One region of the Vibrio nigripulchritudo genome, then DNA from elsewhere that is predicted to be linked to it. Evidence: riboswitches for the same ligand, from Rfam matches in the RefSeq annotation. Region 1 holds a riboswitch; the other holds the start of a gene.

What was found. Region 1 has a riboswitch for cyclic di-GMP ahead of QMG91_RS14115 (hypothetical protein). Riboswitches for the same ligand answer to the same signal wherever they lie in the genome.
Region 2: linked by a shared signal. The riboswitch ahead of QMG91_RS06750 (TfoX/Sxy family DNA transformation protein) and the one ahead of QMG91_RS14115 (hypothetical protein) in region 1 are both predicted to bind cyclic di-GMP.

The regions. Positions count from the first base shown of each region.
Region 1 covers NZ_AP027049.1:3,079,282-3,082,591, forward strand. Annotated here, with positions in the region: gene QMG91_RS14110 (hypothetical protein) at 30-1,532, shown strand; cyclic di-GMP riboswitch class I at 1,729-1,825, shown strand; gene QMG91_RS14115 (hypothetical protein) at 1,864-3,310, shown strand, end outside.
Region 2 covers NZ_AP027049.1:1,411,839-1,439,895, reverse strand. Annotated here, with positions in the region: gene QMG91_RS06800 (AraC family transcriptional regulator) at 1-936, opposite strand, end outside; gene QMG91_RS06795 (LysR family transcriptional regulator) at 1,035-1,946, opposite strand; gene mukB (chromosome partition protein MukB) at 2,110-6,579, opposite strand; gene mukE (chromosome partition protein MukE) at 6,576-7,286, opposite strand; gene mukF (chromosome partition protein MukF) at 7,267-8,604, opposite strand; gene cmoM (tRNA uridine 5-oxyacetic acid(34) methyltransferase CmoM) at 8,616-9,401, opposite strand; gene elyC (envelope biogenesis factor ElyC) at 9,517-10,308, shown strand; gene torR (two-component system response regulator TorR) at 10,385-11,098, opposite strand; gene torD (molecular chaperone TorD) at 11,395-12,036, shown strand; gene purR (HTH-type transcriptional repressor PurR) at 12,352-13,356, shown strand; cyclic di-GMP riboswitch class I at 13,518-13,611, shown strand; gene QMG91_RS06750 (TfoX/Sxy family DNA transformation protein) at 13,736-14,326, shown strand; gene QMG91_RS06745 (putative signal transducing protein) at 14,473-14,802, shown strand; gene QMG91_RS06740 (alpha/beta fold hydrolase) at 14,780-15,577, opposite strand; gene glgA (glycogen synthase GlgA) at 15,778-17,235, opposite strand; gene glgC (glucose-1-phosphate adenylyltransferase) at 17,237-18,457, opposite strand; gene QMG91_RS06725 (EAL domain-containing protein) at 18,897-21,596, opposite strand; gene topA (type I DNA topoisomerase) at 21,791-24,421, opposite strand; gene QMG91_RS06715 (YciN family protein) at 24,852-25,100, shown strand; gene aroA (3-phosphoshikimate 1-carboxyvinyltransferase) at 25,161-26,441, opposite strand; gene QMG91_RS06705 (outer membrane lipoprotein) at 26,581-27,036, opposite strand; gene aat (leucyl/phenylalanyl-tRNA--protein transferase) at 27,071-27,796, shown strand; gene QMG91_RS06695 (arginyltransferase) at 27,793-28,057, shown strand, end outside.

The DNA of each region.
Region 1 (3,310 bases):
CTAAAATAAACAGACAAGGAACGAGCGTGATGACTAGACGAGTTCTTTTTACAGCCACTACGCTGGCTTTAACTACAGTATCTGCGTTTGCAGTATCCGGGGAAACGTACACTCAAAACTTTAGCGGCTTCGCTGATCAAACTGATCGTGGTTCTTGGGGTACTATCACATTTACACCAGGTGAGCCTAGCCTCACTCCTTCAGATAAAGCGGCTTACACCAATGCCAGCGACGAACTTCTGTTTGAAGTGCGTTGGACCTGGAACACCATGCGTCGAATGCTTGGTAAGCCCGCATTTAACAAATTAAGAAAAGAAATTGGCGTTCAGAAGCTTCGCGAACTTATTGATGAGCAATGTGAAGCACGAGTAGAAGTTGGTACTCAGCGTACTTACAACTATGGCGCCCCTTCCGTTGGTGGTTACGTAGCAGAGATGGATTCTGACATTTATCACTGTAATCGCAACAATCCAAAAATTACCGTAAATGGCGTTGTTTACCCACTTTCATATCCGCAGAAATCTTCAACTGTGAATATGCGCACTTTTGTACCAACAACTCCAGGTTCCAAATACACATTGACCATCAAATACCACAAGCGTAACTACAACTACAGTCGCTTTGGTATCAACGCAAACCAAGCTTATCGCAACATGAACGTCTGGGTTCGTGGTGCGCTGGAAGAAGCTTCGTTGGAAGGTCTTGGTGATATTGCGTTTACTGGGCAACGTGTCCGCTTACCTGCTAACCCATCAGTCAGTGATGCAAACCAGGAAGACGGATTTAATGTTGCAACCATCAGCTTTACGGCTAACCGCTTCTACACGCCTGTTGCTCTGGCAGACAGCGGTCACCCAGATTCCTACGGTCTTTTGATTAACGAAATCCAGACCGAGGTTACCGAAGAAAATCCGTTCAAAGAAACATGTGAACTTTTCTTCCCACCAAACAGTGGCGGTTTGAAAAAGTGTCTGACTTCTGGTGGCGAAGAAACGCCTAGCATCCTGAGCTGTAATCTTGAAATTGATGAAACGCTTGGCAACTTCAAGGTCAACAGAGAAGGTTACCGAATCGAAAGTGAGCCATGGCGTTACGATCCAAACAACCTGTTCCACGCGAAAAACTACTACAGTGTTGGTAAGGCTGGAATCTCAACCTTGAGATTGGCGAACAATGGTCAATTTTCTGGCTGTCCTATTTACGGCAAGACACTAAAATTAGAAGAGTTCACAGGCAATAACTGGGATTACGAGCGTTACGCGGAACAAGGATGGGTTCAGGTAAGACTGGCGTGTCTGGATGAGAACAACCTACGCGTGGCACGTTGGGAAACGCTTGAGACGGATCACCCTGATAACCTGCTTATCACGGCTAAGAAAATCGATAAAGTGTTTAACGACGACAACTATCAATCTTGCTTGCTCCGTGCTATCCGCTTTGTGGACAGAACTCACACCATTCCAGAAGACCAACCTGGATATGACGCAAACAGCGACGGCTACGAAATTCGTAACGTCCGCATCGAAGATTAGAAGTCTTAGGGTCTGAGTACCTTAGGTTGAACTGCATAACTCAATCTCCTCCAACCCCGGAGTTATGCAGTTCCTTTTCCTGATGTATATACCTCTTTGTTATACATGAGCGCTCTCTTATATAAGATATGAGTAGCATATTTGAGAATGCTGACGATCGTGCATTTTTTCTGAACGAAGATCATGTATTCTACCGCGACTCTTAGGGCAAACCCATTGAGAAGTGGGGGCGCAAAATGACAGTACCTAGTTTAACTTTAGGACGTTCAATTTAGGTAGGCTGCATTGCTGAGTGTTTTTACCGAGACAAAAACACAAAGGATTTAGAGTAATGAAACTGAAATTTTTAGTTGCAGGTATAGTCACACTAGCAACCGCACAGGCTCAGGCATTTGTTCCAGCCTCTGTTATCGACAACAATCAATTACAACCTGAAGAATACGTTCAAGACTTCAAAAGCTATTCAAATCAGGTAGGTCACTACTGGGCGACTGTCGACCTTTCTCCAAACCAAACTCTCTCGCCAAGTAACAAAGCGGCGTATACAACAAGCAGTCAAAAAATCTTGTTCGAAGTTCGTTGGACTTGGAACACATTAAGAAAGATGCTTGGTGCCAGCCAGTTTGATGAGCTACGTAACAGCATTGGTGTTGATGAGATCCGCCGCTTGGTGGACAACGTTTGTGAAGCTCGCGCAGAAGTGGGCAAACACAAAACATACAACTTCGGCAGCCCGCTTCCATGGTGGGAACAGAAGAAACACTACCTGACTGAGCTAGACTCAGACACTTACCATTGTAAGAAACACAACCCAGCGATTTACGTTGGTGGTAAACGTTACGGATTGTCTTACCCACAAAACAATGCGTCTACTGTTAACCTACGTACTTTCATCCCAACAACACCTGGGTCTGAGTACGAAGTAGAAATCCGTTACACAAAACGTAACTACCACAACAACGCAAGCAATGTATACCGTGACCTGGCTGTATGGGTTCGTGGTGACATTCTTTCTGCGAAACTGGATGGTGGTTCAAACGCCAGCTTTGATGGTCATCGTGTTAGCTTGCCAGCCGCTCCGTCTGCACATCGCGACAGCCACGGTTTCTACGTTGCACGCATCAAATTCAAAGCGGACCGTTTCCACACTGCCGTTGCTCTAGCGGATAAAGGTCTGCCTGATTCTTACGGTATTCTGGTGAACAAAGTACGTACTCACGTCACAAAAGTGAACCCGAACAAAGAACAGTGTGAACTGCTATTCCCAGCTGGCAGCCCAGAGTTGCTTAACTGTCTGAACGGTGGTGAGCCTGCGCCAGAAGAAATCAGCTGTAACCTTGAAGTGGATGAGTCACTAGGCAACGTTGTGGTTGATAATGCTGGTTTCCGTCTGACTGCTGAACCTTGGCGCTACGACCCTGCCAACATTCTTCATCATAAGAATTTCTACGGTGTTGGTCGTGAAGGTATCATCACATTCAAGCTAGCGAATAACGGTAAGTTTGCAGGTTGTCCGATCAAAGACAAGCGTCTGACTCTGGATGAGTACACAGCAAACAACTGGGATTACGAGCGTTACGCAGAGCAAGGTCTGATCAAAGTGAAACTGTCTTGTGTTGAGAATGGTATCCGCGCAAGCCGTTGGGAAGTGGTTGAAACCGAACTGGAAAACAACTACCTGATCACTAACAAGAAGATCGACAAACTGTTTAACGACTCAGCTTACGACAACTGTCTACTGACAGAAGTACGCTTTGTTGACCGTACTCACCTGATTC
Region 2 (28,057 bases), 1.7 Mb from region 1:
AAGCTCCGAATACCCTAAAGTTAAGGCGATATCGATCATTGAAATGCTGGCTTCATGTAACAACTGACACGCAAAATGACGACGCACATTGTCCACTAGATAGGAAAAGCTCACATCGTGATCCGCTAACCTGCGCTGAAGTGTACGACGGCTCATGCACATGTGCTCAGCGGCTTTATCAATTCCGCACTCTTCGTCGGATAGCAGTTGAAAGATGACATCTTCCAGTTCCTGGAAAAAAGACAGTGTTTCAGACTGCTGGTCAATTTTTTCATTCAAATTGCTACACATAATGTCATACAAACGCTGATCCGATGCGGCAATCTGCGCTTCCAGAATGTGGTTTTCTATCGTGACAAAATTGAATGGCTGCTCTGCCAGAAGCAAAGACTGAGTCTTCTCGCTGATGTTTTGTTTTCGCTCACTGTGTGTTAAGCCAATGAGTACTGGACTCCAATCTGGATTACATAAGTATTGTATGAGGCGGATAAAAAAGCCTAAAGACATATGGGTATCATGCGTCGACGCTAAGCCTTCAGAATTCACGCGGTAACACAAATCCATGCAGTCAGGGTGATGGAGGCTAGGCCTTAGAAAAACCTCTGTGTGGCTTTGCACCAATTGTACGTAGTCACAAGTGACTGATATGGCGTCTTTGAGACGAGTCGAATTGACAATCGCATACCCCATAATGCCCATGTTACGAAAATCGAAATCTTTATAGATATCCCAGCCAAAATCTGGATTTCCCGTCAAAGTTTCCACCCGATTCAGAAACTGATAGAAGTCACTCAGATAAAGATAGCTACCGTCTTCTAAGTATTGAACAGCTTCTCCTGGTTCTGGTAATAGGTCATCAGAAACCTCTTCATCTAGGGTGCGAAGATAAGCCAAAACCTGATCGGAAAAAATTCTCGAAATCGTACCTGAAACCATGAAATTCAACTATTGCTCAAACAGCCTTTATTTCTAACACAAGCAAACCATCATATAAATGGAAAGCGTTAACCAAATAAGCCACTTCGGAAAATACGCTAGGGTTTGTTGACCTGGTTAAGGGCAGACAAAAACGTTTCCAACACTAAGTTTGCTCGACGCTCTTTACGTGTAATGGAGGCGAAAGGCTGAGAGTAACCATATTGCTTAGGTAAGATGGCTTTCATCACGCCATCATCGACCCACCTTTGAGCAAAGTGATCAGGCAGATAGCCCAAGTATTGTCCAGTAAGTAAAAGAAACGCGATGCCTTCCCTGTCTGTCGCCGTGGCTGCACTTTTCATTGTGTTATACAACGACTGAATTTTTGGCGTTTGCGCATAAGCTGGGACTATCGCGTCCCATTCAGTGAGATCAACCGATTGAACAGTCTCGGAAAATAACGGGTGTCCTGAACCGCAATAAAGCAGTGACGTCTCGTCATACAAAGGCTCATATTGAAGCCCAGATAATGTGCGGATATGTGGGATCATTCCAACGTGTAAAGTGCCGTCCAAAACTCCTTTTTCGACGTCATTCGGTGGGATCATTCGAATGTTAATGGTGACGTCTGGTCCCGCTTTCTTTAGCTCCGCAAGAGCGTTGGTTATACGCATTTCCGTCATCGATACCATGTTATCCGTGATACCAATGTTTAGTTCACCAACGAGACTCGAATGCAAAGTATTGATCTGAGTTTTGAATTCTTCCAACGATGCCAGTAATTGAAGGGTGTACTGGTAAACCTGCTGCCCTTCATCTGTCATCGAAAAACCCGACCTCCCACGGTGGCAAAGCTTAAAGCCTAATCGTATCTCTAGATCTGCCATTGCTGCACTGATCGCAGCGCGGCTGATGTTTAACGCAACTTCTGCTGCCGAAAACCCGCCTGATTCCACGACACAACGAAAAATACGCAGTAGGCGTAGATCGATATCACTGAGTTGACCCGTTAGCGATTTCCTTTTCATAAAACTGTCCGATATTGAGATGCGCTTATAACTATGCCCAAGTAACCTGAAGATAGAGTTTTGAATCCTACATCCTGACTTTGTTTGAGTACAGAGCAAAAAAACGCCCCCTGAATGGAGGCGTTATTAAGCGGAATTAACCTTGGTTGCGACAGCTTGGAAGCTAGTCGACTAAATCTGCTTCTTCTAGCGCTTCCTGTGCTACATCACTGTTTTTTGGCGTATTGCCAAAGCCACGTAAACCAACCACATGCACGTGCTCATGGTCTTTGAACACCTTACGCACCAGTTTATAGGTTGTGCCTTTTTCTGGGCTGATGTTCTCAGGTGCCGCGATCAGCAATTGCATGTCTAATCGGTCACACAGTTCAAAGAGCGTTGAAATAGACTTAGCATCCAGTCGTGCCGCTTCATCCAGGAACAACAAGCGACAAGGAACAATGTCTTTGCTGCGCAAGCGGCGTGACTCCTCTTCCCAGCTTTGAACCACCATAAGAAGAATCGACTGACCCGTACCAATCGCCTCACCAGTAGACAACGCACCGGACTCTGCCTGCAACCAACCGTCTGAGCCTCGGTTGACTTCCACACTCAACTCTAAGTAGTTACGGTAATCGAGTAACTCTTCACCGAGCACTTGAGGAGAACGCTGACCCATATCGATATGTGGGTTCACGCGCTGGAACAATTTCGCCATCGCTTCGGAGAAGGTAAAGCGGTTGCTCTCAAACAGATCTTTGTGCTGTTCTTGCTGAGTGGCTAACCCGTTTAGAAGTACCTCATGGCTCTCGCGCACGTTGACATTCAAGCGAACCCCTTTCACCTGACCAAACGAGATATTGGACAAGCCTTGGTTCAACATTCGAATGCGGTTTTGCTCTCGCTGAATGGTCTTCTTGATGATTGCCGCAACAGACTCAGAACTGATTGCCAGACGGTTTTCACGTTGAGTGAGCTCTTCCGTTAAGCGAGCCAGTTCCACTTCCATCTCTTCGATTGCTTCAACCGGGTCATCAGTACGAATGATGTCCTGACGGATACGTTCACGCAGGTGCTGATACACCGCGATGTAGAAAAGAACCTTCTTCTCTGGGCGAGCATTGTCTTCCGACGCTCGAAGTGCATCACGCAGATCTTCGTTGTCTGCTACCGCTAAACGCAGCGCACCCAATGACTTATCCGACATAGAGCGTAGTTCATCAGCCGTCATGTAAGCCAGTTCACGACGATGTAAACGACGCTCAACATCATTTTCACGCGCCAGACGAAGTACTGAACACCAGCCAGCTTTCGCAGCCACCACAAAGGTACGAAGTTCAATATATTCCTTTTGAACCTTCTTCAGTCGTTTCGCCAGAGCTTTCATTTCCAGCTCAGTAGAGGTAATAGTACGCTCAAACTCGCTCTTACGGTTGCGAGAAGCGTGCAAACGCTCTTGCAATTCATCGCGGCGGTTGCGAGCACGCTCTTCGGCACCCACATCGGCATTCACACCAAACTCTTGAAGTTCAGCGCGGAATTCTTGCATGGTTTCTGTTTTCGCCTGATGCGAACTCTTGAGTGACGCCAGCACCTGGTTGTATTGGCTAAGTTGCTGCTGAGCTTGCTTAGACGATTCACGATGACGAGTACGCGCGCGTTCGGCTTCCACCAACTTAGATTTCAGCTGTTCACTCAGTTCACTGCTCTTGTTCAGCAATTCAACTGAATCGGAGTAGCCGAAGTGATGACGGCGTTCGACCAGATCAGCCAGTGCAAAGATCGTGGTTTTCAGCGCTTGTAGCTCTGCATCTGCTGCATCGTATTCGGCTTTCAGAGCATCAAACTGCTCTGGATCTGCCTCCAGCGCGTTCGCTACTTTTTCAAGCTGCTCGGCTGCTTTGCCATGCATGCTTTGGAAGTGTTTCGCTTCACTTAAGTGTGACAGCTTTTCTTCCAGTTCCTGATGGCGATCCGCCAGTGTTTCGTCTTCAACAACGCCCATCATTGGCGCGAGTTTATCCAGTAACGACAACGCCTGCTTGGAAGCACTCAATTGACTGCGTTGCTGCTGTTCACGGCTTTCTAGGTCAGACAACTGACGCGCAATCTGATTGCGCTGATCTCGAGCCACTTGCAGTGCTTGCTCTGGGTCGGATTCAAACGCGACAGAGATGTGCTTCGCGACGAATTCGTTGAAACCTTGGTATAGGCGCTGAAGCTTTTGCGAATCGAACGCAGCTTTGGCGTGATTCTCTACCACTTCATCGCGCTCTTCACGGAGCAACGACAGACGTTGTTCGCGCGCAGCACGACCAAACAAAGGGATCTCTGGGAATCGGGAATAACGCAACTGACGATCATTCAGTTGCACGCATACCGCACCTTCAAGTTCATCGGCATTGATGGAGCTGTCATCAAACGCATCCACATCACCTTCTATGATGTAAAGATCTTCAGGGCAATCATCCAATTCCACCAGTTTTTCTTTAATGCCCGACAAGTCAGACACGACAATTGCGTGACGAGCAGGACCGTACATCGCACTGAAATAAGGCGCATCATCAATGGTAATGTCGTCATAAATCTCAGAAAGCAGTACACCACCTAAGGTGTCCGCCAGACCTTTGAGACGAGGGTCGTTGGAACCACCCGGTGATGCCAAGCGTTCAATCTCTTGATCCAATTGGGTACGGCGCTCATTCAGCTTGTCTTTTGCCATTGACTGCGCTTTTTCACGCTCAAGGACTTGCTGCATTTCCGACATAACCGCCTGGCTGTCGTATAAATCAGCTTCTGATTGCTCTTTCAGTTTCTCAAGCGCATCATTTGCAGCAATCCATGTAGGTGCAATGGCTTCGTACTTCTTGATTTCCGCATCAGCGTCTTGCTCTTTACGGCGTAATTCACTGCGTTGCTCGCGAAGCACTTCTTGGTCGTGTTCAACCGATTCTACCGTTGCGCTATGACGTTCACGCTCTTGTTCCAGAGTGACTTCGCCATCCAAAGCAACATTGTGCTGCTTGTGATATTCGTCAACACTCAGTTTTGCTACACGCTGCTGGTTAAGGCTGCGTTCTAAATCGCGATACTGTGCTTGCCATTGCGCTTCGTTTTGAAGCAGATGCTGATTGTCGCGCGCTTTTTGCAAACTCGCTTTTGCCACGTCTGCGGCTTGCGTACGTTCAACATCACCCGCAATGCTTTTCACCAATTTGTATGCCAAATCAAACTGTTCTGCCGCCGCAGATGACATATCCAATTTGTGCTTAACAGAAAGAAGTGCTGTGGTTTTGTCTTGTTCAGACTGCTTCAACTCGCTCAACAGTGTTGCCGCGTTGTCAGCAGTTAACCCTTCAAAGCTTGCGAGCTCACGCGCTTTGTCTAACGCTTTTACCGCCTGCTGGTATTGCAGAGCGCGGGTTTGTTGAACGTCCAGCGCTTGTTGGTAATCCGCTAACTGCGTTTTCAAGCTATCCACTTCTTCTTCAGAAATGTGTGCCTGCTCTTCCGCTTCGCTCAAACGCTCCTGCGCTTCTTCCACGACCATGATTTGCTCTTCAAGGCGCTCGCTGAGCTCCTCCAAGTCTTCTTGGTAGCGTTCAATCTTTTCTTGCTGGCGCAGTGCATTCTGCACGAGTTGAAGATGGTCAGACGCCGCTTGGTGATCTTGTTCCAGACCGCTTTCTTGCTCGACGAGCATTTCCAGCTCTTCTTGCACGCGGTTAAGAAGATTATTGTGTTCAATCAGCTTCTCGCGAGAGCCAAACAACTCCGCACGAAATGACATGGTGGACTCAAGCTTATTGCGGCGGTCGTTAGCGTGGCGCATGTAGTCTGCGGCAACGTAGTTAGTCGATTCGGTGATCAAGTGCTTGAACAAGTCACGATCGGCTTGAGTTGTTTTGATCGCTTCTAGCGTCATGCGGTTTTCGCGAAGTGCCGACTCCATGTCTTGGAAGGCTTTTTTCACCCCACCATTTTGCGGCAATAGGTAGTCACGCAATGAGCGAGTGATGGCACTGGAAATACCGCCATACAACGATGCTTCGATCAAACGGTAGAATTTAGAGCGGTCGCCACTGTTACGCAATTTCTTCGGCAACACACCGAATTCAAACATTTGTGAATGGTATTCAACCACAGAAGAAAACGCTTTGAACTGGACACCTTCGTGTGCCAGAGCGGTTTCTTTCACTTCATTAATTTGGCGAACGCGAGCGTGCTTGTCGGAAACCGACTCAATGAGAATGTCGGTAGGTTTGACATAACTTGGTAAGCCTTGAATCACGAATGGCTTGATGTCGACTTTTTTATCGCGACCCGCTACTTGCTGTAGCTTAACGGCGAACAACAAACGTTGATTACGTGAGTTCACCACGTCAAGCACGGAGTAACAGGCACCTGGCTGAAGCTTACCGTATAACCCTTTGTCACGAGAGGCTTGCGAACTGCCGGCTTCGGTTGTATTTCGGAAGTGAAGCAAGCTTTGGTCTGGAATAAGTGCAGTGATGAATGCCGCCATGGTGGTCGACTTACCGGCACCGTTACCCCCAGATAAGGTTGTAACAAGCTCATCAATATCAAAGGTACGGGCAAAGAAACCGTTCCAGTTGATCATGCTTAGTGATTGATATTTACCTCTTTCAATCATGCTTCACCTTCTAATTCTTGTTGTTCTTCTTCAGGTTCTTCTAGCAAGCTGACCTGGCTAGGCTCTTGTTGGTGCACTACGGCTTCACCATCACGGATCAAACGCAGTTGTGCTTCGCGAATGTCGTCGCCAACTCGCACATCTGCACCGAAGCGGAATACGGCTTCACTGATTCGGAATTTACCGTTTTCTCCAATTGGGATAATCATCCCTAGGCGGCGCAACCGACGCAGTGATGTACGAACTTTTTCAAACAGTTTTTCTTTGTCCAGGTCCGAACCCGTCGCACGGTTGGTAACCAGCTTCATCAGCTTTTTCTCATCAGCGAGGGAAATCAGCTCGTCATAAAGCTCTTGATTGGTGAAGATGCCTTCGTGTGCCAAACGCTCTGGGCTGAGATAAAGGAAGCACAACACTTTCCCCACCAGCATGTCGAGTTCAGACAAGACGCTTCGACCGATCAAAGATGTGGAACGTGGGCGAAGGTAGAAAAAGCCTTCCGGCGCTTTCACCAGTTCGGTGTTGTAACGTTGGTAAAACAACGCCAACTCGGTTTCAAAATCGCTTAGTAAAGCGTGGTTATCCAAGTCCTCAGAGGAGATATGGCGCCCAGCACGCAGTGCGCTGTCTAAAGCAGGAAATAGCGGGTTAGAAATCGCTTTTGCCAGTTTCTCTGGCATATATTCTTCAGTATTTATCGATGACATTTGCTTGTACCTTCGCACCAAAATCGTTAATTGCCTGCCAGTCTGGCTGAATCGCTTGATAATCGGATTCGGAATAACCTAAGCGCACGGCTTGGTCGACAACGATTCTGGCTAAATCAAAGTGATGAGTCTGCGGGTGAGTAGACAGGTAGTCTTTCAGTACGATACCGAGATCAATCGGTGCCCCCTGCTCTTTGTGAACTCGAAGCATGTCACTGATGCGCTCCGATAACTCATCGTTCACTTGTTCAAATTCTTCGTATTCCACGTCCAATGGCACTTGCCCCATGACTTCATCGTCACGCAGCACAAGCGCTTCATCACGCATGTCTCGAAGCCTTTCGGCATCGGCGTAAGTCAGCATCCATGGTGCATCAAAGTACTCATTGACGGATTGACGCAGCCTTTGGCTAAAGGCGCGATTTTTATCCATATCAATGGCTGTACGGATGAATTTGTGCACGTGGCGGTCATAACCAATCCACAGGTCGATGGCTTGCTGACCCCAACTGATGATGCGGTCTAATTTCATCTGAAGACCGAAAAGCGCTTCCTCGACGAATTCCAGTTCGTCTTGCCCGTACACCAGTTCCTGAATATCAAGAAGCTGAGTCTGCATCTCGTCACCTGCCGCTTGCAGGGTGTCTTGCAGCTCTTTCAGGGTGTCGGACGTTTCACTCAACAAGGCTTCACAACTGTTGATGGCATCGCGCCAGTCTTGGTTTAGCAGTTCAGCAATCTGGTCTTTCACCGATTGCTGTTGTTCGTCCATTACGCGCTGGTTTAGGTCAATTTGGTCAAAGATCTCCCCTACGGAGTACTTAAGCACTCCGTATACGTTTTTCTTCCAGTGACCCGGCGTTCCGCCTTCTTTGGCAGCGGCAATGGCTTTTTCCATTTCATCCGCCACCATAGACAGCTGAATGGACAGCCGAAGCTTAGAAAATTCACGATGGCGTACGTAGTAGTCCGTAATTCCCACCGCTAAAGGTGACAAGCGATAAATACTCGCTCCCTCAGTCATTTCACTTGTAAAACGGCTTAGCAACTTTTGTTTAACCATTTCATTAATGGCGTTGTTCGCTCGAAATGCTGAGGCTTCCCCCGTGTCTTCAAATAAGCGGGTGACAATCGAGAACGCGTCGTGCAATTCTCCTTCACCCAGCTCTTCATCAAATCTCTCGTTACTTAAAACGGCTAACGCAATTAGAAAAGCCAGACGTTCAGTAGACAAGTTCAATGAGAAATCGTGTTGTTTTACCCAGCCAACCAATTCATCGATTGGTTGCTCTACAACATCTAGAGTTACATTACTCATTGTTCATCCTGTTATTGTGCCTTTCTTTTCGCCCATACGTGGATGTAGCGTCCTAAAGAAAGGTAAGGCTCCTGACGACACAGTTGTCTTTCAAGTGCCAGTACATCTTCAAATTGATAATCGCCCATGTACTCCATATTACCTATGTAGTCGTGGAAGGAGCGAATACCCGATTTACCACATATTTCAAATCCGGCGTCTTCTATCCACTGATAGACCTCTTCCGGCTTCAAACCTTTTTGAGGCTGAAGTTTAAAGCGTTTTCTGTGCGGCATTCCTTCTAAAATGTGAGGAATATTGCCGCAAATCACGTTTTTTAACACCAAACCATGGTGGTTGTAGAACATGATAGAGCCAATTCCACCCGGTTTGATTTGTTCAAGCACTTTTTCAAGCGCTGTTTTTGGGTCTCCTAACCACTCCATGACCGCATGGAAAAGCACCATATCAACTTTCTCTGTGAGGTGCTGTTCAATTTCTTGAACTGGAGAGTGAACTAGCTGATATTGGGAAAGCAAACCGTGTTTTTCAATGTCTGCCCTAGCCAGTTTTAGCATTTCAGAAGATAGATCACAGAGTGTGACATCGTGTCCGCGTTGGGCAATTTTTTGCGACATTTGCCCAAGACCACCGCCTGCATCAAGGATTTTTAATCGGCGGCTTTCATCATTGAGCTCACTTAATGCTACAATTAAATCTTCCCAAACAATGGTTTGACGTATATCACCTTTCTCGGATCCGTAGATATTTTTTGCGAATTTGTGGGCAATATCGTCGAAATTACGATCTTCTGTCACTGTGGCTTAGGTTATTATGGCTATTCGTGCCGCTTATTCTGTCACAGGATAAGAAGTAATAAAGGCTTCATCGCCTTTTTCATAATCAAGTGATGATTTTTCGGGCTATTTAAGTATGTTTGAGCTGAAAAAAGTGTTTTCTGCGCTGCTGATGCCGCTCCCAGGCTTTTTGATAATTGGGGTGGTAGGGTTATTGTTGGTCATGTTCACGTTGAAACGCGGTACAGGCTGTTTTCTTATTTTCTTATCTTTTGCTGGTATTTTTCTCTCCTCTTTCCAACCTGTTGCCAGCAGTTTACTGATGCCCATGGAGCGCCAACACAAAGGATTTTTACCCGTTGAAGGAACCATTGATTATGTCATGGTATTGGGAAGCGGACATGTTGTTGATGATGATATTCCTCCAACTTCAGAATTGAGCCGTACGGCATTAATGAGGCTTTCAGAGGGTATTCGTATTTTACGCATGTACCCCGGAGCGAAGCTCATTTTATCTGGCTATGCTGGTGGGTCTGAAATCAGCAATGCACGTATGATGGCTAAGGTCGCACTCGCTCTTGGCGTTGCCAAGCCCGATATTATCTTACTGGAAACAGCAAAAGACACTTGGGAAGAAGCCAGACAAGCCTCGGTATTCGTTAATAATAAGAAGCTCGTTCTGGTGACATCTGCCAGCCATATGACGCGAGCATTGCGTGAATTTCATGATGCAGGTATGGACCCCACCCCTGCCCCAACCAATTTCCTAGCTTCCAACGGTGCGATGTTGCCTTGGAACAAATACCGACCACAAGCTAAGTACCTAGAATGGACCGAAACCTATTGGCATGAGCGTTTAGGGCTTTGGTGGCAAACCCTTCGTGATTTTGCAACCAACTCAAATGCTCAGTTAAACGAAGCATCCTAAGTGCTTTGAAATTATGAAATTAAAAAACCGAGGCTTTAACCTCGGTTTTTTTGTTTATCATATTGAACGTTCGAACTTAGTCCCCAGCAAACATGTAACCTTCTCCGTGAACCGTCACAAAGATTTGTGGGTTCTTCGGGTCGAATTCCATTTTGGCTCTCATTCTTCTGATCAGAACATCTATCGTACGATCATTTGGTGCATCAACTCGATGACTGATCATATTCAAAATACGTTCACGACTTAACACCTTGTTAGGATGAGAAGACAAAGCAACCAGTAATTCATACTCTGCTTTAGTGAGTTTTACAGGCTCACCATTTTTGCTCAACGCCCGACGTTGAATGTCGAATGTCCATTCACCAAATCGAATGAGCTGACCAGATTCTTCTTTCTGATCGGCTCGTGCTGGTACATGTCGCGCTGCAGAAATTCTCCACAATAGGTTCTTCACTCGAACCAACAGCTCGCGTAATTCAAAAGGTTTTGTCACATAATCATCAGCACCCATTTCGAGCCCAACGATTTTATCAATGCTATCCGTGCGTCCTGTGACGAGAATGATCCCTATATCAGATTGGCTACGTAGTTCACGAGTTAGCATCAGCCCGTCTTCACCTGGTAGGTTGATGTCCAGCATGACCAAATCAACCGAGTTTTCTGTCAGTGCAGAACGCATTTGTTCTCCACTTTCAGCTTCACTCACCTGATAGCCTTCATTCTGGAAATATCCCACCAATTTACTTCGGGTAACCACATCGTCTTCTACGACTAATACGTGATAGCTCATTTACACCACTTTCTTTTGTATTTATAAGGTTTAATTTGTTCGTCGTTATAATTGAAAAAAAGACAAACTCGCCACAGTTTATTTGCGACTCTTTATATTCTATTCACAAATCGTTACATTTCTAGCGAATTCACTAAAATCGAGTTAATTTCCTAACTTTTATTGATTCAAAACAACCTATCCGTTCCTGTTAACAATCCTCTATTTCCTTTCATTTTTCGCCATTCTTTGGAATAGTTCTGTTCATTTTTATCCGTTAAAATTGCGTCATCTATTTCGTCCGGAGTGTTAACGCCATGCAAGAAACCAAATTATTCAATGAGAAGCGAGCGGAAATATATTGGTGGCTATCGAGTTTATTTGCTCGTGAGATGAGTGATGAAGAACTTGCGAAATATCAAACTGCTGAAATTCGGGGTTTTATTGGTGGCTTGGCAGAAAACAGTGCGCTCAACTCAGCAGCTACACGCTTGATCGAAGCGTTGAATAAACTGCAAGACCGCGAAGATGCAAGGCTGGAGCTTGCGGCTGATTTTTGTGGGTTGTTCCTGACCACCGATAAGCACGCGGCACTGCCCTACGCATCCATTTACCACTCAGGTCTGTTAAATGGCGAACCAACCAGACAGATGGAAGCGCTATTGCTTGAAAAAAACATCGCGATGATGGAAGGGTTCAAAGAGCCTGCCGATCACCTTGCAATTCAATTAGATTTCCTAGGTAATTTGATTGTTAAATCAAACGAAATTCTCAATGAAGAAGCGCTTGAAAAAGCACTGTTGGAACAGAAAGATTTTATTGAAACACATCTTATGACATGGCTGCCACAGTTTAATGAAAACTGTCAAAAGTATGATGACTTTGGTTTCTATGCCTCTGTTTCTCAGCTTTTAATAGACTTCATCCGATTGGACTGCGATTACATAGCTGGAGAATAGGTATACCAAAGCCACTGCGAGATATTTGGTGATAATACATGAGATATAAACCTAGTTGCTTAATTCGAATTCGTTATCTTCATAAATGTGACACTTGGTATAAATTTTTACGAATCCGTCCATTGTCTAATGCCGAATTAAAGACTAAGATCGTGATCGCAAACGATAAAATATGAAATCGCTGAAATGTTTAACCTAAGCCGCTGTTTTAATAGCGGTTTTTGTGTTTTTAGCCGAATTTAAATAATACAATTAAAATCCGCCCGCTGAATTTTGATTTTACCTCTCAGCCAGGCTCTACAGGATATTTGTTTTATGGCCACAATTAAAGATGTCGCACGACTAGCCGGAGTATCGACTACAACGGTATCCCACGTTATTAACAAAACTCGCTTTGTCGCTGAAGCCACACAAGAAAAAGTAAAAAAAGCAGTCGATGAACTGAACTACGCACCAAGTGCAGTAGCGCGAAGCCTAAAATGCAATACCACACGAACGATAGGAATGTTGGTTACACAATCAAGCAACCCGTTTTTTGCCGAGGTTGTTGATGGTGTAGAAAGCTACTGTTACCGACAAGGCTACACACTCATTTTATGTAACACTGGTGGTATCTACGAAAAGCAACGCGACTACATCCGTATGCTGGCAGAAAAACGCGTCGATGGCATCTTAGTCATGTGTTCTGATCTGACTGAAGATCTTCGCGAAATGCTGGATGCACATGCCTCTATTCCTAAGGTCATCATGGACTGGGGTCCTGAAAGTTCTCAGGCTGATAAGATTATTGATAACTCCGAAGAAGGGGGCTATCTGGCAACCAAGTATTTGCTCGAAAATGGTCACACTGACATTGCTTGTTTAACTGGTCACGAAGAAAAGGTGGCGTGTATCGAGCGTGTTGAAGGTTACAAACGCGCACTGAATGAATTTGGCGTGGAGTTCAACCAAGAACGAATTCTTGTGGGTAACTTTGAGTGTGACACAGCCGTTATCGCAGCAGACAAGATCCTAGCAATGGACAAACGCCCAACTGCTGTGTTCTGTTTTAACGACCTTATGGCACTAGGTGTGATTAGCCGTTTGCAGGAGAATGGTTTGCGTGTTCCTGATGACATATCAATCATCGGTTACGACAACATTGAACTGTCTGGGTATTTCTCCCCTCCCCTGACTACCGTTCACCAGCCAAAACGTCGTGTCGGGAAAACCGCATTTGAAATCTTACTTCAGCGAATCAAAGACAAAGAGCATGATAAGAGAATCTTCGAAATGCATCCGGAGATCATAGAGCGAAGTTCTGTTAAAAAGTTAAATTGATTTAGTTAATTCTAATAAAGCCTGGTTATAATCCAGGCTTTTTGCGTTTTTGGTCAAATAAGAAACAATATTTATATCTATGCATTTATTTTTTGGATTAAGATCACACTAGAGGCATCTCGATGTGATTCTTGTTCAATTTTTTCTCTATGATTTTACTGTCACGCACAGGGCAAACCATTTGAAAAAGTGGGACGCAAAGCTTCCGGCCTAAATGGATGTATAAAAAATCCAAATGGTAGCGGGGTTGCCGATGGCAAATATGCATACTTCTTTTCCAGAGTTAACCGAACTCTGACATCTGGCTGCATCACTTTGCTATTTTTTCTCGGACCTGAACTTAGTAGTGGCATAACTTCTTTAGCCGAGACAGTACAGCATGGATAAACCAATACTTAAAAACTCATTGAAGCTATTTGAACCATTAGGGACGATTAAATCACGTTCAATGTTTGGTGGTTTTGGCATTTTTGCCGACGACACTATGTTCGCCTTAGTAGTTCAAAACACGTTACATATCAGAGCTGACTCAAAAAGTGCTCAAAAGTTCGAGCAACAAGGTCTAAAGCCTTACGTTTACAAAAAGCGTGGATTCCCGGTCGTCACCAAGTATTTTGCCCTCCCAGAAATCAGCTGGGAAAATACTGACGACATCATCGAAAAAGCATCGCAAGCACTCAAAGTTGCGAGAACTGAAAAGCAGAAGCAAGCCGAGACTAAACCCACTCGCCTTAAAGATCTGCCAAACCTGCGTTTGGGCACTGAACGAATGCTTAAAAAAGCAGGTATATCCTCTGTTCAAGAATTGCAGGATTATGGTTCAGTAGAAGCTTATAAAGCCATCAAGCAAACACATTCTAGTGATGTGGGGCTTGAGCTTCTATGGGCACTTGAAGGTGCTATCAAAGGAACTCATTGGTCTGTCATTCCTCAAGACAGGCGAGATGAATTGATGAAGCGTCTGAGCTAAGTAACCTTTGTAAAAAAGCCTCCTCTCGGAGGCTTTTTTATTGCTGCAATTCACAGTTTGGTGCAGAGCAACAAACCACACTCTCTAGACTCCTGTCATACTTAATATAACTCCAGGTCATTCGACCAAACCAAATAGGAATCATTATGAAGTTGTACTCTGCCTCGCTGCCTACAGAAGCCCACATTGTTTGCGAATTGCTAAAAGCGCAAGGGGTAGATGTGGAAGTACGAGGAGAAGGTTTGTTTGGTCTACAGGGTGAGTTGCCTTTTGGTTCCGATACAGAACCCTATATCTGGTTATTAAACGAATACCAGTACGACAAGGCAAAAACCATAGTCGATGCTTATCTAAACCAATCGGAGAACAGAGAGCAGCCCAACTGGTGCTGCCCTGAGTGTGATGAGTGGATTGAAGCGCAGTTTGGTGCCTGCTGGAAGTGCGGCTATCAGGTCAGCGAGAATGTTGACGAATAAACTCTATCGACTCTTCGTTAAAAATGTCCGGCTTTTCTACGTTACACACATGCCCACAATCTGGGATTTCAATCAGTGCGCTCTGCTTATGTACTTTGACCATCTCTTTGACCGGTCTTAAGAACATATAGTCTTTGTCACCCATCAGATAAAGAGTCGGAATAGGAAGCTCCTTCTCACGGAAATACTTCATCAGTGGGTTAACGTCTGCCGACAAGGTATACCAACGCTTAAATTCTTTCTGGCACAACTTCTTAGCTTCGCGGACAAACAGGTGCCGAGATTCTTTCTGGTTTCGTTGAGGCATTACGATATAGGCAAACAAGCTGTATAACCACATATACGGGATGATATGCTTGCTCCAGTCCCCTACCTTCACCAACACCTGAGAACGGATGTCAAAACGCGTTACAGCGCCTCCCATCACCATGGTAGACACTCTTTCTGATGCCATTTCAGCAAGATTTCGGACAATGATGGTGCCCAATGACATTCCGACAAAATGCGCGGACTGAATCTTAAGATGATCCAATACCTGAAGAATATCCTGACAGATATCTTTGAAGGTATAGCTCTTTTTCATCAACCCCTGAAACAGGTTATTGGACTTGCCATGACCTCTCAAGTCGATGAGTAATAGGTTGAAATGCTGCTTGTATGCCTTGATTTGCTTGAACCAAATCGAAGAACTGCCACCAGCACCATGAACAAAAACCACCCATTCAGAGCTGGTTGGGTGGGTATATACCTTATGAAATAACAATGAGTTAGACATCGCTTAACAATATTTTTGAAACTTTCTTATTTTATTATCTAAAAGCTTACCACACTCTGAACAAATATGTGGTTTAAGCAGTATTCATCAAGCTTCATCAATCATGATTTGTTATGTGAACAAATGAAAGTATAGTAATTTTATAGACTTAAGATAAGAAAAAGCCTCCCGTAAGGAGGCTTAACGTTATTTTGACTTTTTTAATGAAGTAAGGCTGCCTGATACATATTGACGTATTCTTTGGCGGATGCGTCCCAACTAAACTCGGTATTCATTGCATTGAGCTGTACTCTGAGCATCTCTTCAGGTTGCTGAAGATAGAATATGAGTGCCCGCTGCATTGCTATGAGTAAGGCTTCCGGTGTAGGCTCCAAAAAACCAAACCCGGTTGCGCTGACCCTATCGGTATCATAGTCCGTTACCGTGTCTTTCAGTCCCCCGACCTCTCGAACGATTGGCAACGTACCATAAGCCATACTGTAGATCTGATTCAGACCACAAGCTTCAAATTCAGAAGGCATAAGGAAGAAATCTGCCCCAGCCTCCACCAAGTGCGCCAGGCGATTATTGTATGCTTCAATAAACGCGAGTTTGTTGGGGAAGCGACGAGCTATCTCATGCAACTTGGCTGCAACCTGTGGCTCTCCCGTTCCAACAATCACTACTTGAGCATCATTCAGCAGAAACTGTTCAAGTATTGGCAGCAGATAGTGAAAACCTTTCTGATGTGTCAAACGGCAAACCATTCCAAAAACAGGAAGATTCTGATTTACAGGAAGCCCCACTTCATTTTGAAGCTGGCGTTTGTTGAGCTGTTTTCCTTCAGCAATGCTAGAGGCACTAGCCTCGTAGTGATACTCCAGATATCTGTCAGTTCTTGGATCCCATTCACTGTAATCACAGCCATTCAGTATTCCGTATAGGTCGGCACTGCGATGAACAAAGTCATCCACCATCCCATGAGAACCCAGGGCAGTCATGAGCTCCGCTGCATAATTAGGGCTAACCGCATTCACCTTATCGGCATATGCCACACCGGCTCTAAGCATGCTGATGTGATCTTGTCCGTACTGGATGTTTTCCAAACCAGACAGGTTAAGTTCCGGAATAATTTCCAAGTCGTGGTAGGAGTAAATCCCTTTAAAAATCGCGTTATGAACCGTTAAAACGCTTCGAATAGATTGAAAGCGTTCATCGTGTTCGTAACGGGTTTTTAGAAGAAAAGGCACAAGCCCTGTATGCCAGTCATTGGCATGGACAATATCTGGTTTTATGCCTAGCTTGGGCAGCATATCAAGGCACGCAGAAGCAAAGAATCCAAAACGCTCACCGTTATCAGGGTATGCCTGATTCGACTCAGCGTACAGTTCACTTCTATCAAAATACTGATGACATTCAACCGCAAAAACGGGAACCCCATCCAGATCTAACTTCTTAACCTGATATTTAACATGAGGCCAGAAATCAAGCTCTGTAGTCAGTACCACCTCTGCCTCTTCCCGCCCTGGCAACGTCCGATACCCTGGAATGGCGATAGATACATCGTGTCCCAATGTTTGCAGAGCTTTAGGCAGCGCTTTTGCTACATCGGCTAAACCGCCGCTTTTTACCAAACCTTCCGCTTCAGAAACCGTAAACCAGATATTCATGTGATCCATCTTAGAACCCAACTTTTGTTCCTTTCTTGATGACGACAATGCCTTCCGGTGAGACATGAAAACGTTGAGAATCCAATTCTAAGTCTTCACCAATGACGGTTCCCGGTGCAATCTCGACATCTTTATCAATAATGGTTCGGCGTATTTTACAGCCCGCACCAATTTTTACATCACCTAACAGAATCGATTCGCTGATAACGGAGCCGCTGGCAACGTTGCTTCGATATCCTAACACCGATTTATGGATAGATGACCCCTGAATGTAGCTGCCCCCCGACACTAAGCTGTCATTCACCCGAACTCGGCAGTCGTCGTTACTATCGACAAAAGTTGCGGGTGGTAATGGCGGGTAGTAGGTATGAAGCGGCCAACTACGGTTGTAGAGAGAGAACTCCGGATCTTTGTCCAGCAAATCCATATGTGCCGCCCAGTAAGAATCAATAGTTCCGACATCACGCCAATAAGCGGTGGCACGCTCACCGTTAATTTTGTTGGTTGAGAAATCATAAACGTAAACCTCACCCGCCGGGAACATTTTTGGAATGATGTCTTTGCCAAAATCATGGCTTGAAGAACCATTATCGGCATCTTCGCGTAGTTCTTTTCCTAGAGCATCGGCTTCAAAAATGTAATTCCCCATAGAGACCAGCGCTTCATCTGGGCTACCCGGGATAGGTTTAGGGTTTTCCGGCTTTTCTTGGAAACCAATCATCTTCCCGTTTTTATCCACTTCAATCACGCCAAATTGCGATGCTTCTTTAAGTGGCATACGAAGAGCAGAAACCGTAAGCTTCGCTTCCATTCGCTTGTGGAAATCCAACATTTGTCGGATGTCCATTTTGTAGATGTGATCCGAGCCAAAGATGCACACCTGATCTGGCTGCGCAAGCTCTATAAAGCGAATGTTCTGATAGATGGCGTCTGCTGTTCCTTCGTACCAGCGTTTTCCGTCGCGCATTTGCGCAGGAATCGGGTCGATAAACCTGTCAGTAATCCCCGACAAGTTCCAGCCTTTTTTCATGTGAAGGTAAAGGGATTGCGACTTAAACTGCGTGAGAACGTAAATTCTCATTAAGTCTGCATTTACGAAATTATTCAGAGCGAAGTCTATCAGACGATAACTTCCTCCAAATGGCACCGAGGGTTTACTGCGTGATTCTGTCAGAGGTCTTAATCTGGAGCCCTCTCCCCCCGCCAAAATCATTCCTAATACACCAGCCATTATATATCTCCATATCTTATAGTTTTCAATCCGAACAATCAGAGAGAACCTCAAATCGTCGCGGCATACGTCCATGTGCTGAGACAGCATGCAGCCATATGCCAAGACGACATTGCATCGCTAGCTTGAAAGCACAAAACAACATTTTGGGTGATCTCCGAAGAGATAACTGTCGCTCACATGGTGAGCCTGATCTGATAAAGCTAAGAGAATGGAATTTTGTTGATAAATTTCTCATCCCACCAAGCAAATCAAGCGAAAATACTGATATTGTTCATTTTTTTATAATTGCGCACATCTATACTTATACTTTATGGAATGCGCTTTATGAGCTCATTTTTAACTGATTGCATATGCAATTACAATCATTATTTTGCGATCCGTAACAACAAATGTGCAATCAACAGCAAACGTTTGCGCGTTGTAACCTAATCGTTAACTAATTGTTTTTAGCTGGTGCATCCTTGCACAACTTTTGTGCAAGCAATTCTCGAAAAGATATGGCATCTATGGGTGGACTGAAATAATAACCCTGGCTAAATTCGCACCTTTTCGCTTCAAGATATTCATATTGACTTAAGGTTTCGATACCTTCTGCAACCACGCTTAAACCCATGTTATGTGCGATAGAAATGATCGCATCCAGCAAGACAGTGGGTTCTCTAGGTTCATCAATTCTTGCTACAAAAGATCGATCGATCTTCAACTTAGTTAATGGCAATTCATTCAGGTAGCTGAGGCTTGAATATCCTGTTCCAAAATCATCTAGTGCAATTTTTATTCCCAGAGCTTTCAGTTCTCCTATTTTTGCAATGACGTCAGTATAACTTGCTAATAATGACGTTTCGGTGACTTCCAATGTGAGGTATTGGGGAGGTAGGTCGTAACGCTGAAGAATGTTCTTAATATTGGCGACAAAATTTACATCATTAATCTGTAGAGCCGACAGGTTGACGGCGATATCTCGAATCTCTAGCCCTTCGTCAACCCAGGCTTTGAGCTGTGATACTGCCTGATCCAGTACCCAGTTTCCGATCTGAAGGATTAGCCCTGAATCTTCAGCCACAGGAATAAAATGTGAAGGTGGAATCAGTCCTTTCTGCGGATGGTTCCACCTTACCAAGGCTTCTGCGGATTCGATGGTCTGTGTTTCAGTATTCAGGATAGGCTGAAATACCAAAGCAAATTCATTGTTTGAAATCGCACGTCTTAGTTCACTCTCAGTTTCAAACTGAGCGCTGCCAATTTCAGACATCGAAGGTTGATAAAAATTAATGGTGCGATTTTTCTCTTTCTTACCAAAGAAGATGGCAAGGTCGGCAAAACGAATCAGTTCCGAAGGGGATTCGAGCGGGCGGTCTGACAGCGCAACACCACAATTTAACTGAGTGGAGTAACTGCTGGTACCAAGCAATATGGGCTGCGCGATATCGGTGATCACTTCCTCTAGCCTTTTTGCGACCCGCTCTTCATCGATATAAGGAAGCACATAAATGAACTCATTCCCTCCCCACCTCGCGAAGCTTTCGTCTCGCTGTATTTTGCCACTGACGCGTTCTGAGAGCTCGACCAGCAGCATGTCGCCATATTCGTGCCCATAGTGATCATTAACAAGCTTAAAGCCTTTGATGTCTAACAGAGCTACGGCAAATTCCACCTTTTTAGACTGCCGATCGGAAATCAGCTGAAGCGCGGAATATCGGTTGGGTAAGCCAGTCAGGCTGTCGTAGCGAGCGTGATATTCAATCTCTCGCTGGTATTCTGCCTGCTGAGTTACATTCTCAAACAAGCCTAAAATACTCGATAGATCACCTGAGTCGTCGTATATGGCTGAAAAACACCAACGAAGCACTTTTTCGCTTCCCATTTCATCCCGATACCCAACCTCTATCCGTTTACTGCTGTCTTTGCCGTTTTGGTACAGCTTAAGAAACGGCTCTATCGACCATAAGTGACGCTTAAGCTGAACCGGTAGCTGAGCGATCTGTCGCCCCTCCACCTCATTTTGGTTCATCTGAAAAATTTGTTCGCACAGCGTAGACCAGCGCTGGATTCGTAAATGAGTATCCCACTCCACCACTCCAAATGGCGAGTTATCCAATAAGCTATTGATGCGGTTGTATGCCTGACTGAGGTTGGATTCCTGCTCCATTAAGCGGTTTTTGAGTGCATCCTGCTCTTTCAGAACGTTATCAAATTGCTCACAGAATCCCGACAGTTCATCGAGTGTTGCAGAGCTGCCAGATGTGCAGTCATTCACGTACTGGCGGCTTCGACGTAGCAATTCAAAGGTTGGCTTAAGCACTGTGTTGGAGAACCCCCACCAGATAATGGCGATAGCCAGCAGATAGCCAAAGAGCAAAAATAGAATATTGCCTGCTAAGTTTTCGATCACAATAGTGAAATAGCTTCGGGTCGAAAGTGAGATAACAATTTGAGGAGATGTGGTCACATTTGGCAGTAACGAACGTTGTTTCTCAATTCGTAGCGAGTCGTCGCTAACCACTTGTGAAGGGAGTAGTCCATTAGTTGCCAATACTACCTGACGGCTATCCAGTAAGTTAATGGACGCCTTATAAGGGATATTCATTTGCGAAAGCTTGGTTTGCCACCAGTCAAAAGACAACTCTCCTGCTATTGCCGAACGGCTGCCTTTGTGAAACAACCCAAGCGGATAAGCAACTTGCAGAAAAGGTTTATGAGTTTTTTGATCAGTTAACACTTCGCCTACAGACAGCTTCTGATTCATTATGGCTTGCTGAACATAAATCTGATTGACTATCACTTGCGCATTTTCATGTAACTCAGTCGCCTGACAAATTTGTCCTGAAGTTGGAGAAGTAATGATCAGGTTGGAAAAGTAAGGGCTGAGCTGTAACCAGTGGCGCAGTGCATCCTGACAGTCCACTTGGTTTGTCATTAACGTTTCGTATGAGTAGCTGATGGTATTTAAGAAACGTTCCGACTCCGCGAGCGTCAGAGCCTGTTCGCGCACCAGTTGCTCTGCCACACCCGATGCCCAGCGAGCAGCTGCAGATTTTTCCTGCAGGAACTGCCACCATGAATTCGCGGCAATCAGCACGACAGCAGGAAACAGACCTATTGCTGTGATCAGCAATAATCTCGCTTTAAGCCTCAACCGCTCCCTCCTATCCAACTGACGTTTAACACCGGCAAATGGAATTACATCTCGGGATTATTTTAAGTTTTGAAAATGAGAGTTTTTCGCATATGCCATGCTATTAATAAGTGTTAGCGAGGATAATACTTTCGTCAAACATGATAAGAAAAAGGCAGCCTATTGGCTGCCTTATCACTATTAGTATCAGTAAATTACGATTTTGGTTTCTTACGCTTATCTGTAATTTCCCACTTTCCATCGATGTAAAGACCTGTCCAGCCGGAAGGTTTGCCATCAATTTCTGAGCGAACATAGTTTTCTTTAGACTTACGGCTAAAGCGCACTACTGTTGGTCGACCATCTGGATCGTGAGTCGGAGCTTCCGTCAGGTACTGGAACTTTGGAGAGATACGATCTTTAAATCGAACCAGCTCTTCCACCAAAGGTGCTCTGGTTTCACGAGATTTCGGGAAGTTACTGGCAGCCATAAACAGACCAGATGCACCGTCGCGCAACACGAAGTAAGCATCTGAGTTCTCACATGGCAGCTCTGGGAAGTGAACCGGATCTTCTTTAGGTGGCGCAACCTCACCATTTTTCAGAATCTTACGCGTGTTCTTACAGTCTTCCTGAGTGCAGTCCATGTATTTACCGAAGCGACCATTCTTCAGCACCATATCGGCACCACACTTGTCACATTCAACGACGGGACCGTCGTAACCTTTCACTTTGAATTCACCGTGTTCAACGATGTATCCGTCACAGTTCGGGTTATTACCACAAACATGCATTTTACGCTTGTCATCGATCAGATACGCATCCATTGCTGTTCCACAGCTAGGACAACGTTTCTTGGCACGCAGGGCTGCTGTTTCAACGTCTTCTTCCAGAACATTGATGATGCCTTCTTCATCGCCCAAGTTGATTGTGGTTTTACAACGCTCTTTCGGCGGCAGTGCATAACCAGAACAGCCAAGGAACACACCAGTGGAAGCAGTACGGATTCCCATCGGGCGAGAACACGTTGGGCATTCAATGTCGGTCAGAACGATGTGATTTGGCTTCATACCACCCAAATCTTCTTCCAACTCTGCTTTTTCCAGATCACCGGTAAAATCGCTAAAGAAGTTGTCCAGAACACCTTTCCAGTTCGCATCGCCTTCTGCAATCTGGTCAAGCTTCTCTTCCATGCGAGCGGTGAAGTCGTAGTTCATCAGATCGTTGAAACTGTCGTCTAAACGGTCTGTAACGATTTCACCCATTTTTTCGGCATAGAAACGACGCTGATCGACTTTCACATAGCCACGATCTTGAATGGTCGAAATGATAGAAGCGTAAGTCGAAGGACGACCAATGCCACGCTTTTCAAGTTCTTTAACCAATGCCGCTTCAGTAAAGCGCGCTGGCGGCTTAGTGAAGTGCTGCTTTGGATCAAGAGCAACCAGATCAAGTACGTCACCAATCTGAACCGCAGGAAGAATCTGATCTTCATTCTTACCCATTGGGCGTTGAACACGAGTCCAACCGTCAAACTTAAGGATTCGACCTTTGGCTTTCAGTGTGTATTCAGCTGCTTTCACGCTTAACGTTGTGGAGTCATACTGAGCTGGCGTCATCTGACAGGCAACAAACTGATTCCAGATTAACTGGTAAAGCTTGTGTGCGTCCTTCTCCATGCCCTGAAGATCGGCTTCGGTGACTTCAACACTAGAAGGACGAATCGCTTCGTGCGCTTCCTGAGCCCCTTCTTTGCTGCCATACACAACTGGCTTAGCAGGTAGGTACTTGTCGCCGAATTCAGACGTGATAAAGCCACGAACGGCATCAACAGCTTCCGCACTCAAGTTGGTTGAGTCGGTACGCATATAAGTGATGTAACCCGCCTCATACAAGCGCTGAGCAAGCATCATGGTCTTCTTAACACCATACCCTAGACGTGTACTTGCAGCCTGTTGAAGGGTAGAAGTGATGTAAGGTGCAGACGGCTTACTCTTGGTTGGGCGGTCTTCGCGCTTACAAACTTCGTATTTCGCTTTTTCCAAATCCGAAACCGCTGACAGTGCCTGAGTTTCGTTAACCGGTTTAAAGGCTTCGCCATCTTTTTGCGCTACCTGCAAACGGAAATCGGTTTTATCTGCCGTTTTGGTATCAGCGTGGATGTCCCAAAACTCTTCTGGGATAAATGCGTTAATTTCGCGTTCGCGTTCTACCAGCAGTTTTACCGCAACAGACTGAACTCGACCCGCAGATAAGCCACGAGCAACTTTCTTCCACAACAGTGGAGAAACCATAAAGCCCACAACACGGTCCATAAAACGGCGTGCTTGCTGAGCATTGACTCCATCCAGATTCAATTCACCCGGAGTTTCGAATGCCTGCTGAATGGCGTTTTTGGTAATTTCGTTGAAAACAACACGTTTATAGCGTTCTTCATCGCCACCGATGATCTCACGAAGGTGCCACGCAATGGCTTCTCCCTCGCGGTCCAAATCGGTTGCGAGATAAACGTGGTCTGCGTCTTTCGCTAATTTTTGCAGTTCAGAGACCACTTTTTCTTTACCAGGAAGAATTTGATAGTTCGCTTCCCAATCTTGATATGGGTTGATCCCCATTTTCTTGATCAGTGCTTTACGATCTTTTTCTTTCTTGATACGAGCTTTCTCTTCGGCGCTCATACCTTTTGTCGACACTGCTGCTGCTTTTTTAGTGCCAGTACTTTGGCCAGCGGTAGGAAGATCACGTACGTGTCCTACACTCGACTTAACTATATAGTCTTTACCAAGGTATTTATTAATGGTCTTTGCCTTGGCAGGTGACTCCACTATTACGAGAGATTTACCCATATCTGACTCAAACGTCCTCAAATTCGATTGCATGCATTTAGCGCACACCATTCTGATTCATTGCTTCTTTTTTTACTATTGTGCGAGTTTATAAGAAGGTCAACCAGTTTTTTACATTTCAATTCTGAGTGGTCGACAAGTGGTCGATCTGTAAAATGGCGTTGAATACGGCCACATCTCTCTTAAGATACGTAGCTCAGGCTAAATTTGCGCACATAGTAATCATGCACGTTGCCATACACTAGAGAAAATGACGGATTTCTGTATTGGCTCACAAAAAAGAGACGATTTCATATTGGATTATTGTTGGGAATCTGGCTGCCTGTCTTAATTAATCCTGTATTGAGGCAGCTCAATATTGGCGGAACTTGAGGGCTTGCTATTTGTTGCTTAGGAATTACACTTCCCTCTTCTATATAAGAGGTGTTTTATGAGTTCTAAAAAGCCGATTTCTCAATTCGATTTGCTGCTTATCGCCAATTCCATTATTCAGGAACATGACAACTATATTGAAGGCATGCGTGCGGATAATGTAGAAGAAAAAGACGACGTTCTGATTTTCAAAGGACAGTACTTCTTAAACGATCAGGGATTACCGACAGAAAATACCCCTGCTGCTTTCAATATGTTCAAATATCTGGCTCATCAGCTTTCTAAAGAATTCACGTTAGAGAAATAGAGCTCGTTGACCGAATAAAGAACCCCAGCGATATGCTGGGGTTCTTTAAAATTCCTAAGGCTACTGACTAAGCGATGATAGCTTGTCGAAGTAATCAGGAAATGTTTTCGAAGTACATTTCGGGTCATTGATGGTAACGGGCGTATCACTCAACGCCACCAGAGAAAAACACATTGCCATACGGTGATCATCATAAGTATCAATGGCTGCATGTTTTAGCTCAGAAGTTGGTGTGATGATAATGTAATCCTCACCCTCTTCTACTTCCGCTCCCACTTTGCGCAACTCTGTCGCCATAGCCGATAAGCGATCGGTTTCTTTCACGCGCCAGTTGTAAACGTTGCGAATCGCTGTTGTCCCTTCAGCAAACAGAGCGGCAGTGGCAATAGTCATTGCCGCATCCGGAATGTGGTTGAAATCCAAATCCACGGCTTTCAATTCGCCTCGGCGAGAAATCACATAGTCATCTCCCCATTCGATTTCTGCACCCATTTTCTCAAGTGCATCTGCAAATTGAATGTCGCCCTGAATACTGTTTTTACCGATACCAGTAACCTTGATTTCGCCACCTTTTATCGCCGCAGCTGCAAGGAAATAAGAAGCCGATGAGGCATCTCCTTCCACTAAGAAGTCTCCAGGAGAGCGATAGCTTTGACCAGCCGGAATCACGAAAGACTGGTAGTTGTTGTTTTCAACCTTAACACCAAATTGCGCCATGATGTGTAGGGTGATATCGATGTAAGGCTTAGAGACAAGATCGCCAATAATATCAATCTGAATCTGATCTTGTGCCAGTGGAGCAGACATCAAAAATGCAGTTAAAAACTGGCTTGAAATTGACCCGTCAATTTCTACTTTGCCGCCTTTCAGACCAGTACCTTTGATTTTCAGTGGTGGATAATTTTCATTCTCCAGATACTCAATGTCTGCACCCGCAGTTTTAAGTGCATCCACCAAGTGACCAATCGGTCTCTCCTTCATTCTTGGTTCGCCAGTAAGTACATACTCGCCGCTTCCCAGACACAACGCCGCAGCCAATGGGCGCATCGCCGTTCCCGCGTTTCCAAGGAAAAGTTCCTGCGCTTCTTCAGTGCGAAAACTGCCACCCAGACCTTCTACTTCACATACCGTCTTATCTTCGGACAATTGATATGTAACGCCTAACTTAGTCAATGCATTCAACATATGTCGAATGTCATCACTATCGAGGAGGTTAGTTAGACGGGTTTTGCCAGATGCCAGAGCAGCAAGCAAAAGGGCGCGGTTTGAAACACTTTTTGAGCCAGGTAAGTTGACCTCACCAGAAACGAGAGAAATGGGTTGTAACGTAAGGCTTTCCATTGATGTTGATTATTCCTGCATAGTCTCGCACGTCCGAATGCGAGTTTTTATTTTTCGTGCTAGCAGACTAACCAAAAACACTGGGCTTGGCTAGGGGCTCGTACCCAGAAGTAACGGGGATTTTCACCTACTGAAAAAATCAGTAGGTTTTGTCCACCCGAACGCCATTATCAAAGTAAAGAATTCTGACGGAATCACCCCGGGTAAAAAGCATATTGGGGTCTACGTCCTGAATAACGTTAATTAACTCGCCTTTTTCCGTATCGATCAAAATCTCCACCAATTTGTGCTCGATTCGATAGACTTCGTTCGCTTTGTTGTGAGCGATACTGCCTCCCGCGACCGCACCAACAACGGTGGCAACTTGTTTGCCTGTACCACCACCAAATTGATTGCCGATTAAACCGCCAATAGTTGCACCAGCTAAAGTCTCCCACCCCGAAGATTTAGATTTAATGATTTGTTGTTTAGTAATATAGCGAACGCTGTCTACTTGACCGAACACAACTTCATTTACCGTTCTGGCTTGATTTCTCTGGTACCCTGCCTGCACAAAAACAGGAATTATTAATAACAATAGCAATATCTTTCTCATTATAATTCTCCCAAATTCTGCCAAAATAGTTGATATGAAGATTTTTCTACCTGAGCTGAGCACCGACCGACAAAGCTTCCCGCCTACACATCAGGCGCTGGACAACCCAGATGGGTTGATCGCTATGGGGGGCGACTTACATCCAGACAGATTGATGTCAGCTTATCGACAAGGCATTTTCCCTTGGTATAGCCACAATGAACCTATTTTATGGTGGAGTCCAAGTATTCGCGCCATCTTCGATCCTAAGACATTCAAACCTGCGAAAAGTCTCAAAAAATATTTTCGTAAATCCGGTTACACAGTCACTATCAATCGCGCAACAGAAAGAGTGATCACTCTTTGTGCTGAGACCCGTTCACCTGAAGAAACTTGGCTAGTTGAAGAAATGAGAGACGCATATAAGCGGCTTGCGTCACTGGGTCATGTTCATTCTGTGGAAGTTTGGCTCAAAGACCAGATTGTGGGTGGATTATATGGTGTAGAAATTGGACAAGTCTTTTGTGGAGAGTCTATGTTTAGCATACAGCCGAATGCTTCAAAAATAGCTCTGTGGCACTTTTGCCACCACTTTCAGCAAAATGGAGGAGTGCTGATCGATTGCCAGCTTATGAATGCGCATTTGCAATCTTTGGGTGCGATGGAATGCAACCGGGCAAACTTTTTAGATAAGCTGAAAAATTTAAATTCCAGACGCGTTTCTCAGCAGTGTTATCGCCCCCAGATACTTGAAAGTCCGATTTCAGGGGAGTTGTTGTGAATCAGAAAGATCAAACGCTTATCCGTATAGGAATGACGGAATCGCACGACTGCAGTTACCTTTCCGAACAACAGGAAAGGGTTGCTGTCGTTCTGGATGATGTATTACACACGTGCTCAGGATACGAACTTCTGATGGCAAATGGATTCCGTCGCAGCGGAAATGCCATCTACAAGCCTCAATGTGATCAATGTAATGCCTGCCAGTCGCTTCGTGTCGCTGTGGCGGATTTTGTGCCCTCCAAAAGCCAGAAAAGGCTTA